Regions from separate parts of the Mesorhizobium sp. M0830 genome, predicted to be linked through region 1. Evidence: predicted binding sites of a transcription regulator. Region 1 holds the regulator's gene; each other region holds the start of a gene.
What was found. Region 1 encodes LexA, which represses DNA repair genes until DNA is damaged. Its sites were predicted from a motif close to TGTTCNNNNTGTGTTCNG; they were not measured.
Positions count from the first base shown of each region.

Region 2: the regulator LexA is predicted to act here: its motif matches at 2,265-2,282, upstream of NKI20_RS15785 (single-stranded DNA-binding protein).
Region 3: the regulator LexA is predicted to act here: its motif matches at 2,000-2,017, upstream of NKI20_RS04700 (ATP-dependent helicase).

Region 1 covers NZ_JAMYOR010000058.1:21,380-24,656, reverse strand. The annotation lists gene NKI20_RS26680 (ComEC/Rec2 family competence protein) at 1-950, shown strand, start outside; gene lexA (transcriptional repressor LexA) at 944-1,696, opposite strand; gene kynU (kynureninase) at 2,139-3,277, opposite strand, start outside.
Region 2 covers NZ_JAMYOR010000023.1:13,252-16,528, reverse strand. The annotation lists gene NKI20_RS15800 (MarC family protein) at 65-694, shown strand; gene NKI20_RS15795 (OsmC family protein) at 711-1,142, opposite strand; gene NKI20_RS15790 (DUF2306 domain-containing protein) at 1,191-1,604, opposite strand; gene NKI20_RS15785 (single-stranded DNA-binding protein) at 1,646-2,167, opposite strand; gene NKI20_RS15780 (cupin domain-containing protein) at 2,377-2,766, shown strand; gene NKI20_RS15775 (ArsR/SmtB family transcription factor) at 2,812-3,126, shown strand; gene NKI20_RS15770 (SRPBCC family protein) at 3,123-3,277, shown strand, end outside.
Region 3 covers NZ_JAMYOR010000004.1:177,766-181,042, reverse strand. The annotation lists gene NKI20_RS04700 (ATP-dependent helicase) at 1-1,960, opposite strand, end outside; gene NKI20_RS04695 (glucose/quinate/shikimate family membrane-bound PQQ-dependent dehydrogenase) at 2,280-3,277, shown strand, end outside.

The DNA of each region.
Region 1 (3,277 bases):
CCACGGCGCTGTTTGCCATCTGGCATTTTCAGCGTGTGTCGCCGCTCAGCCTGTTCGCCAACCTGGCCATCATGCCTATCGTAACAGTCGTAATGTTCCTGGCTGTCGCCAGCGCGCTGCTGATGCCATTCGGGTTGGACTGGCCGGCCCTCTATCTGATGGGCAAAGGCCTGACGGTGATGATCGCGATGTCCGGATGGATTTCCGAGCGTTCGCCAGTCGACGCAATCGGTTTGATTTCGCAGCAATCCGTCGTGCTGGTGACGATTGCCTTGGTCATCGCGACGATGGCGACCACATGGTTGCGGCTCGCAGCGCTTCCCTTCGCGCTTGCCGGCCTGTTGACCGTCTCGGATACGCGCGCACCTGACGTGCTGGTCTCGGAGGATGCGAGGCTGGTGGCGCTGCCGATTGGCGGCGGCGAACTCGCGGTCAGCCGGGCCAGGCCGAACGAATTCACCGTCGACAACTGGAAGCGTGCGCTGACATCCGAAAGCATTATCGCGCCGGAGGTGTTCGACGAAGGCGACGGGCAATTCGACGTCGAGGATGCGGCTGAAATGCCGGCGGGAGCGCCATTCTATTGCACATCAGGCGTTTGTCTCGCCAGGCATCCGTCCGGTGCTATCATTGCCTATGTCGAGGACCGAAAGGACACCTGGAAAGCCTGCGGCTTCGCCGACCTGATCGTCATCAACGACGCGACGGCCTATGACGCTTGTCACAACCCGCTGGTTCTCGTCATCACCAAACGGCAACTGGCTAGCAATGGCAGTGCTGCCGTCTTCTTCGATCGCCAGTCGGCGACCACGCCGGCAACGGTCAGCTTTGCGGTGGGTAGGCCCTACCGGCCTTGGCACGTGCAACGTAAGTTTTCGCGTGAGGCGAGGGGCCTGCCGCCCTTCAAGAGACCGGACAAGCCCGTCGTTAAACCGCAGGTGCCTCAGTAACGGCGGATCAGGCCGACAAGCTTGCCCTGCACCTTGACCCGGTCTGGTCCGAAAATCCGTGTCTCATAGGCCGGATTGGCGGCTTCGAGAGCAATCGAGGCACCCTTGCGGCGGAACCGCTTCAGCGTCGCTTCCTCTTCATCCACCAGCGCCACGATGATCTCGCCAGGGCTCGCCGTATCGGCGTTGCGGATGATGACGGTGTCGCCGTCGAAGATGCCGGCCTCGATCATCGAGTCGCCCTTGACCTCCAGCGCATAGTGCTCGCCTCCCATGATCATGTCCGGCGGCACCGAGATCGAATGGGTCTGGTGCTGGATGGCATCGATCGGCACACCGGCGGCGATGCGCCCCATCACAGGGATCGACACGGCGGAGACCACGTCGTCGTCATTGCCGGCTGAAGGCATCCGTGAAGACGCCGGCTTGATCTGCCGGCCAAGGCCGCCCTGGCCGAGACTGGCCTGACCAAGACTGCCCTGGATGACGCTAGGCGAGAACTTTTTCGCCGCGTTGAGGCCGGGCGCGATCGAATCCGGCAGCCGCAGCACTTCCAACGCGCGCGCCCGGTTGGGCAGCCGGCGAATGAAGCCGCGCTCTTCCAGTGCCGTGATCAAACGATGAATCCCGGATTTGGAGGCAAGGTCGAGCGCCTCCTTCATCTCGTCGAAGGATGGCGGAATGCCGCTTTCCTTCAGGCGTTCATGAATGAACATCAGCAGTTCGTGTTGCTTGCGTGTCAGCATGGCGGCCCCCAGGGTACCTAAAACCAGAATCAGAAAACAAACCCAGAACAAACACTATATGTTCCAGTTGTGTTCTGCAACCGTTTAAAGTTTAATGAATCTGTTAAGGCCGCTGAAATTATTTGGCGCGCGCCAGCGCGCTTGGGTGATCACGGCATGCCGTCACAAGGCGCTTTCCGGCATTGAAATTGTTATGGTTAATGGGCTGCCGCCCATCGTTGGCCCAAGCTTTGGCATGAGCTGCCCATGGATCCGCGACGGGGCATTTCCAGCCTTCCATGCGTTCGTCTGCCGTGAACGAAACGAAGCCAAAATGCCAACCTTGGTTAATTTGTTGATGCCAGTGTTGGCCAGCAGCGGCAACCGGATTTGTGCACTGGAAATTCGTCCCTCCATCATCCGACCAAGAGGCAACGATGCGACAACAGTTGGGACGACTGCGTCAGGTCACGGCCTCCTTGACGGCGAAACGCTGGTCCTTCCATGCATCCGTTCGCAGAATGTCTTCCAGCACCTCGACCGCCAGCCACACGTCCTTGTAGCCGACATAGAGCGGCGTAAATCCGAAACGGATGGTTGACGGCGCGCGGAAGTCACCGATCACTCCGCGCTCGATCAGCGCCCGCATGATTTGATAGCCATGATCGTGAACGAACGACACCTGGCTGCCGCGCCTGGTCGCGTCGCGGGTGCTCTCCAGCGTGAGGCCATAGGCGCCGCACTTCGCTTCGACGAGCTGGATGAACAGTTCGGTCAGCGCGACGCTTTTCTTTCGCAATGCCGCCACGTCGACGTCGTTCCAGATTGCGAGCGCACCTTTGAGCGCCCGCATCGACAGGACCGGCTGCGTGCCGCACAGAAAGCGGCGGATACCGGTGCCGGCAACATAGCCTCGTTCGAAGGCAAAGGGCCGTGCATGCCCCCACCAGCCGCTGAGCGGCTGGCTGATCGCGCCGTGGTGGCGTTGCGCGGCATAGATGAAGGCTGGCGCGCCTGGACCGCCGTTGAGGTACTTGTAGGTGCAGCCGACAGCGAAATCGGCTTTTGCATGATCGAGCTCGACTGGCAGAGCGCCAGCGGTGTGGCATAGATCCCAGACGATCAGCACTCCGGCCGCATGAGCTATGCGCGTCAGCGCCGCCATGTCGCGCAGTTCACCCGATTTGTAATTGACGTGGTTGATCAGCACCACCGCGACGCTTTCGTCGATCAGCTCTTCGATGGTTGGCGCGTCGACGCCCGCGAGGCGCAGAAGGACCCCATCGCGGGTCGAGGCAACGCCTTCGGCGATGTAGAGGTCGGTGGGAAAACTGTCAGCCTCGGCGACGATGGCCGATCGGCCGGGCCGCATCTCCATCGCGGCATGTAGCACCTTGTAGATGTTGATCGACGTCGTGTCGCAGACAACAGTCTGTCCGGCTGCGGCCCCGATCAAGCGTCCGAGCTGGTCGCCAAGTTCGATCGGCATCTCGAACCATCCGGCTGTATTCCAGGCCCGAATGAGATCCTTGGCCCATTCCTCGGTGGCCGCCTGCTGCAGCTCGCCGAAAACGGCATGCGACGCTGCCCCAAGCGAATTGC
Region 2 (3,277 bases), on a different contig from region 1:
CACCGACCGGGCTTTGCTCTACCACTGTCATGGTGCGGGCACGGCCCGGCGGGAGGGGTCAGAAATGCCGAGTTTCGACAGTCTGTTCAATGCCTTCGTGACCATTCTCGTGACCATCGATCCGCCTGGGCTGGCACCGCTGTTCCTCGCCGTGACACGCGGCATGAACCGCGAGGAGCGCCAGCAGGTTTCCGTCCGCGCCTCGATCATCGGCTTCCTGGTGATGGCGCTGTTTGCGGTTGCCGGCGCCTCCATCCTGTCGGTGTTCGGCATCACGCTGCCGGCCTTCCGGGTCGCCGGCGGTTTTCTGCTGTTCTTCATCGCATTCGAAATGGTGTTCGAGCGACGGCAGGACCGCAAGGAGAAGATCGGCGACGTCGCCATCACCAAGGACATGATCCACAACATCGCCGCCTTCCCGCTGGCGATCCCGTTGATCGCCGGCCCAGGCGCGATTTCAGCGACCGTGCTGCTCTCCGGTTCCTTTCAGGGATTTGCCGCGCAGGCTGCCCTGGTCGGCATAATCTTCGTCTGCCTCGCCATCACCTACCTTGTGTTCGTGCTGTCGGAGCGCATCGACCGCATCCTCGGCCAGACCGGGCGTTCGATTCTCACCCGCCTGCTTGGCGTCATCCTGGCGGCGCTTGCCGTCCAGTTCGTCGCCGACGGCATCAAGGCGTTGATGGCAGGCTGAGCGGCGTCCCTACTGCCTACTGCCTACTCACGCCCGTATCGATCACTTCGAAGTCGTGTGTGATCGTAGCGGTCTTGGCCAGCATAGCGGAGGCCGAGCAGTATTTCTCGATCGAAAGATCGATCGCCCGCTTGACCTTGTCGCTGGAAAGAGCCCGACCCTTGACCACGAAATGCATATGGATGCGGGTGAAAACCCTGGGCTCGGTTTCGGCTCGGTCGGCGTCAAGTTCGACGATGCAATCCTCGACCGCTTCCCGGCCCTTCTCGAGAATATGGACGACATCATAGGCCGAACAGCCGCCGGTCCCGATCAGCACCAGTTCCATCGGGCTCGGGCCCGGCGTCCTTCCTTCCGGCCCGGACGCGGTTCCGAGCACGACCTTGTGGCCGCTACCGGACTCGCCGACGAAGGTGCGCTCCTCGACCCATTTTACGCGTGCTTTCACCTGACATTTCCTTCCACTCGAGCTCACCGCCTCAAGAATTAAATCGGATCACGGGCCGGCTCGCGCGACGCCAAAGACGACGTCGTGCATGACCCTGCCCGGCAACAGGGTGAAGATGCCGGCGCCAATCAACGCGAAAACGTACAGCGAAATCATGACCTTGCGATGCTTGGCGACGCGCTGATTATGGGCGTGCCACACGGCCAGCGGCACGGTGACCAGCACCAGGATCGACAGGAAATGGATAGGACCGAAAGGGCCGATGAGGCGTATCTGATGAATCCAGAAACTCGAGACCGCGATGACCAGCATCAGCGCGGCCCAGACATAACCCGCGATGCGGTGGCGCGGGGTTCCCTTCGGCAGTACCAGCTGCGCGGCCCCTATCGCCAATGCGGCGAAGGCTGCAAAGGCATGCCAGGGTATAGGAGATGGCGCGGCAAGCAGCGGGTCCAGCGACATTGCCCTCTCCGTTGGTTGCTTTCTTTACGATCGATTTGTCGTCAGAACGGGATTTCGTCATCCAGTTCGCGCGACGAACCGCCACCGCCGCCGCTCTTGGCACCGCCGCCACCGCGATTGAAGCCTTCGCTCGGGCTGGACTGGCCGAAATCGGAACCACGGCTGCTGCCACCACCGGCATAGCCGCCGACCTGTCCGCCCTCACCCTGCCCGCGTGCGTCGAGCATCTGCAGCTCACCACGGAACTTCTGTAGCACGACTTCCGTCGTGTACTTGTCGGCGCCGGTCTGGTCCTGCCATTTGCGCGTCTGCAGCTGGCCCTCGACGTAAACCTTCATGCCCTTCTTCAGATACTGCTCCGCCACCTTGGCGATGCCCTCATTGAAGATGACGACGTTGTGCCACTCGGTTTTTTCCTTGCGCTCGCCGGAATTCTTGTCGCGCCAGCTTTCCGACGTCGCGATGCGGATGTTGACGACCGGTTCGCCCGAGTTCAGCCGGCGGATTTCAGGATCCGCACCGAGATTGCCGACCAGAATGACCTTGTTGACGCTACCCGCCATGATATTTCTCCGCTCATCCGAACCAATTTTTGTCGCAGCACCTTACAGGCTGCCGACGTCAGCCGCCTGCTAAGGCTGCCTTTTCCCACAAGGTTTTTGTTCTCTTTTCGTTCTATTGTATGTACGACGTTCTGTCAATGTTTGTCAGCAAGACGTAGTGTCCCGGTCCGAGATTTTCCATGAAATCGGGAATGGATCGGGACGACCAAATGAAGTTCGTGGCCCATGAGGACCAGCAGCGCGAGCAATGGCGAGCAGGTGTGGAAACGCGTATGCATGTGTCAGCCAGCAACGGTGCATCGCAACTTTGCATATTCGAACAATGGGTCGAACCCACGGTCGGTGCCCCAACGCATTGGCATCCCGTAGAGGAAGTGCTGACCGTCATCGCCGGCAGGGCCGAGATGTGGATCGACGATGAGCACCGCGTCCTGACACCGGGCCAGTCTCTGGTCGTTCCCGCAAACAGGAAACACGGGTTCAAGAACGTCGGCACCGGAACGCTTCATATTCACGCCGTGCTCGCATCGCCGATCTTCGAGGCGACGTTTGATGGGCCTGTTGGGGCAGTGAGGCGCTGGCTTCCGGCAGTCTCGTGAAAACAGCGCTTGCCAAATCAATAAGTGTAGACTTATGCTTTGGCCATGATCGAAGCAGAGATTTTCCGGGCCCTGGCCGACCCGACGCGCCGAGCCGTCTTTGAGCGGCTCGCCTCTGGCGAAATGACGGTATCGGAATTGCGCACCGGCATGACGGTGTCGCAACCGGCGGTATCGCAGCATCTGGCGGTGCTGCGCGGCGCCGGCCTGGTGGTCGAGCGCCGCGCGGGCCGCAACGCCTATTACCGCGCCGACCCGCAAGGGCTCGGCCCCTTGCTCTCCTGGATCGAACGCTACCGGACCTTCTGGCCGGAACGCATCGAAAGACTGAAGGCGGTTTTGAAGGACATGGACCAATGAAAAACGCTCGATCGATGAAGGCCGACAGCCATCGCGAGATCTCTCCCGATGCGATCGAATTCGAGTATGACCTTGCCGAGCCGCCGGAAAAGGTATGGCGGGCTCTGACCGTGCCTGAGTTGCTCGCCGCCTGGATGATGCCGAACGACAT
Region 3 (3,277 bases), on a different contig from region 1:
TCTCGAATTCGAGGCCCTTGGCCGAATGCAGCGTCATGATGTTGACGGCATCAAGCTCGGCATTCTGCTCGGCGTCCATGACCAACGCGACATGCTCGAGGAAGGAGCGCAGCGATTCGTACTCCTCCATCGAGCGGATCAGCTCCTTCAGGTTCTCCAGCCGGCCGGGCGCTTCGACCGAGCGGTCGTTCTTCCACATGTCGGTGTAGCCGCTCTCTTCGAGAATGGTTTCGGCGAGTTCGGTGTGCGGCGTGGTTTCCAGCGCCTTCTGCCAGCGCTCGAAATTGGCGGCCACTTCGCGCAATGCCGCGCGCGGCTTCGGCTTCAACTCGTCGCTTTCGGCGAGTTTTGCCGCGGCTTCCAGCATCGGGATGCGGAGCGCGCGGGCGGTGTCGTGGATCTGCCGGATAGTGGCTTCGCCCAGGCCGCGCTTCGGCACGTTGACGATGCGCTCGAAGGCGAGGTCGTCGGCGCCTTGCGCCACCACGCGGAAGAAGGCCAGCGCATCGCGGATTTCCATGCGCTCGTAGAAGCGCGGGCCGCCGATGACGCGGTAGTTGAGACCGAGCGTGACGAAGCGGTCCTCGAACTCGCGCATCTGGAATGAGGCGCGGACCAGGATCGCCATGTCGTTGAGATTGTGCTTTTGGCGCTGGTAGGCCTCGATGGTCTCGCCGACGGCGCGGGCTTCCTCCTCGGAATCCCAGGCGGCATGGACATGCACCTTGCCGTCCTCCGGCTCGTCGCGGTCGGTGAACAGCGTCTTGCCGAAGCGGCCCTCATTGTGGGCGATGAGGTGGGAGGCCGCGCCCAGTATGTGCGCGGTCGAGCGGTAGTTTCGCTCCAGCCGGATGATGGTGGCGCCGGGAAAATCCTTGTCGAAGCGCAGGATATTGTCGACCTCGGCCCCGCGCCAGCCATAGATGGATTGGTCGTCGTCGCCGACGCAGCAGATGTTTACGGTGGCGCTGCGCTGATATCCCTCCCCCTTGAGGGGAGGGTGGCCGGGCGAAGCCCGGTCGGGTGTGGTCCTCGCGGCAGTGCTCGACGTTCTGGAGGTGCCTTCTGCGGCGACCCCCTCCGCCCGCTTCGCGGGCACCTCCCCCTCGAGGGGGGAGGACTGCGGCCGCTGCGCCAGGAGCCGCAGCCACATGTACTGGGCGGTGTTGGTGTCCTGATACTCGTCGACAAGGATGTATTTGAAGCGCTTGTGGTATTCCTTCAGCACGTCCGGATTGGCGCGGAAGATGCGGATCGGGTGGCACAGAAGGTCGCCGAAGTCGCAGGCGTTCAGCGTCTGCAGCCGCGCCTGATAGGCCTTGTAGAGTTCACGGCCCTTGCCGTTGGCGAAGGCGCGGGCGTCGCCCTCGGCGATGTCGGCCGGGCCTTGCCCCTTGTTCTTCCAGCCGTCGATCATCTGGGCGAACTGCTTGGCTGGCCAGCGCTTGTCGTCGAGGCCCTCGGCCTGGATCAATTGCTTGATCAGCCGTACGACATCGTCGGTGTCGAGGATGGTGAAGTCGGATCTCAATCCGGCGAGTTCCGCATGGCGGCGCAGCAGCTTGACGCCAATCGAGTGGAAGGTGCCGAGCCAGGGCATGCCCTCGACATTGCCTTCGCCGATCAGGACGCCGATGCGGATCTTCATCTCGCGCGCGGCCTTGTTGGTGAAGGTCACCGCCAGGATCTGCGAGGGGAAGGCCTTGCCGGTGGCAAGGATGTGAGCGATGCGGGTGGTCAAGACGCGGGTCTTGCCGGTACCGGCTCCGGCCAGCACCAGAACCGGACCTTCGGTGGTTTCCACAGCCAGCCGCTGTTCCGGGTTGAGCCCTTTCAGGTAGTCGGGCGCGTTGTTGTGGCCGCTGCGGGCAGCCATGGCGCGCGCGGCAATGCCCGACGGGGCCGAAGGCCGCGCATTGGGTTCGTCGAAAAAAGGCATGTCTTCGGAAAAGCCGGACATTGCCCCGAATGTAGTGATTCGGGAGCGAAAGACCAGAAGTGTCTACGTTTTGTTCCGGTAAAGTGCCTGATATCGCCGTTCAAGCCTCGCGGTAACCGAGAGCGACGAAAAATCGATGTCCGAACGAGCGCGGCTTGTCGCTTATCCCAGCGCCGAGACTGCTGGAAAACCCTGATGCAGGCAAGATGGATTTCTACCTCAGCGTGTGCTGCGCGCTTGACAGGCGCGCGGGGCAGGAGAAAGTGTGCCCAGGGCAGGAAGGTAACGCCGGTTGCCAGGGCCGCGTGTGAGAGCGCGCAACAGTCGAAGGAGTATCATCTTGGCTGTCACCGTCACCTCCCTCATTCTCTTGCTCATCGGCCTGGCGCTCGGCAGCGGAGGCATCTGGTTGGCGTCGATGGGCGGCAGCTGGTACTACATCATAGTCGGCCTCGCCTTCCTGATCACAGCCTGGCTGCTTTACCGGCGCAGGTCCACCGCGCTGTGGCTTTACGCGGCGATCGTGCTCTGCACGCTTGCCTGGGCCGTCTGGGAGACCGGGTTCGATTGGTGGGAACTGGGCCCCCGCGGCGGCATCATCGTGCTGGTGGCGCTTTGGCTGCTGACGCCGCGGGCGAGACGGGGCCTTGCCGGTCCCGATGCACGCGCGCCGCTCATTCTTGCCGTGCTGGCATCGCTTGCCGTCGCCGGCTACTCGATGACGGCAGATCCGAAGGACATTGCCGGCGAACTCGGCACCGACAAGGTGATCGCCAACGCCAATCTCGGCAATGATGTGCCGGCCGGCGAGTGGCACTATTACGGACGCACGCAGTTCGGCCAGCGCTATTCGCCGCTCGACCAGATCACGCCGGACAATGTCGCCAAGCTGCAGCCCGCGTGGACCTACCGCACCGGCGACGTCAAGGGACCGGACGACGTCGGCGAGACCACCTATCAGGTGACGCCGCTGAAGATCGGCGACACGCTCTACATCTGCACGCCACACAATTTCGCCATCGCCATCGATGCCGCGAGCGGCAAGGAGAAATGGCGCTACGATCCCAAGATCAAGCTCGACAAGGACCGCCAGCACCAAACCTGCCGCGGCGTGTCCTATTATGCCGATGCGGCCATCGCCGCCGGCCAGCCATGTGCTGCCCGCGTCTACCTGCCGACCTCGGACGCCCGGCTGATCGCGCTCGATGCCGCCAACGGGCAGGTCTGCCCCGCCTTCGCCGAGGGCGGCACGCTGAACCTTTTGACCAACATGCCCTATCCGAAGTCGGGCTATTATTACTCGACCTCGGCGCCGCTGATATCAGGCGGCAAGATCAT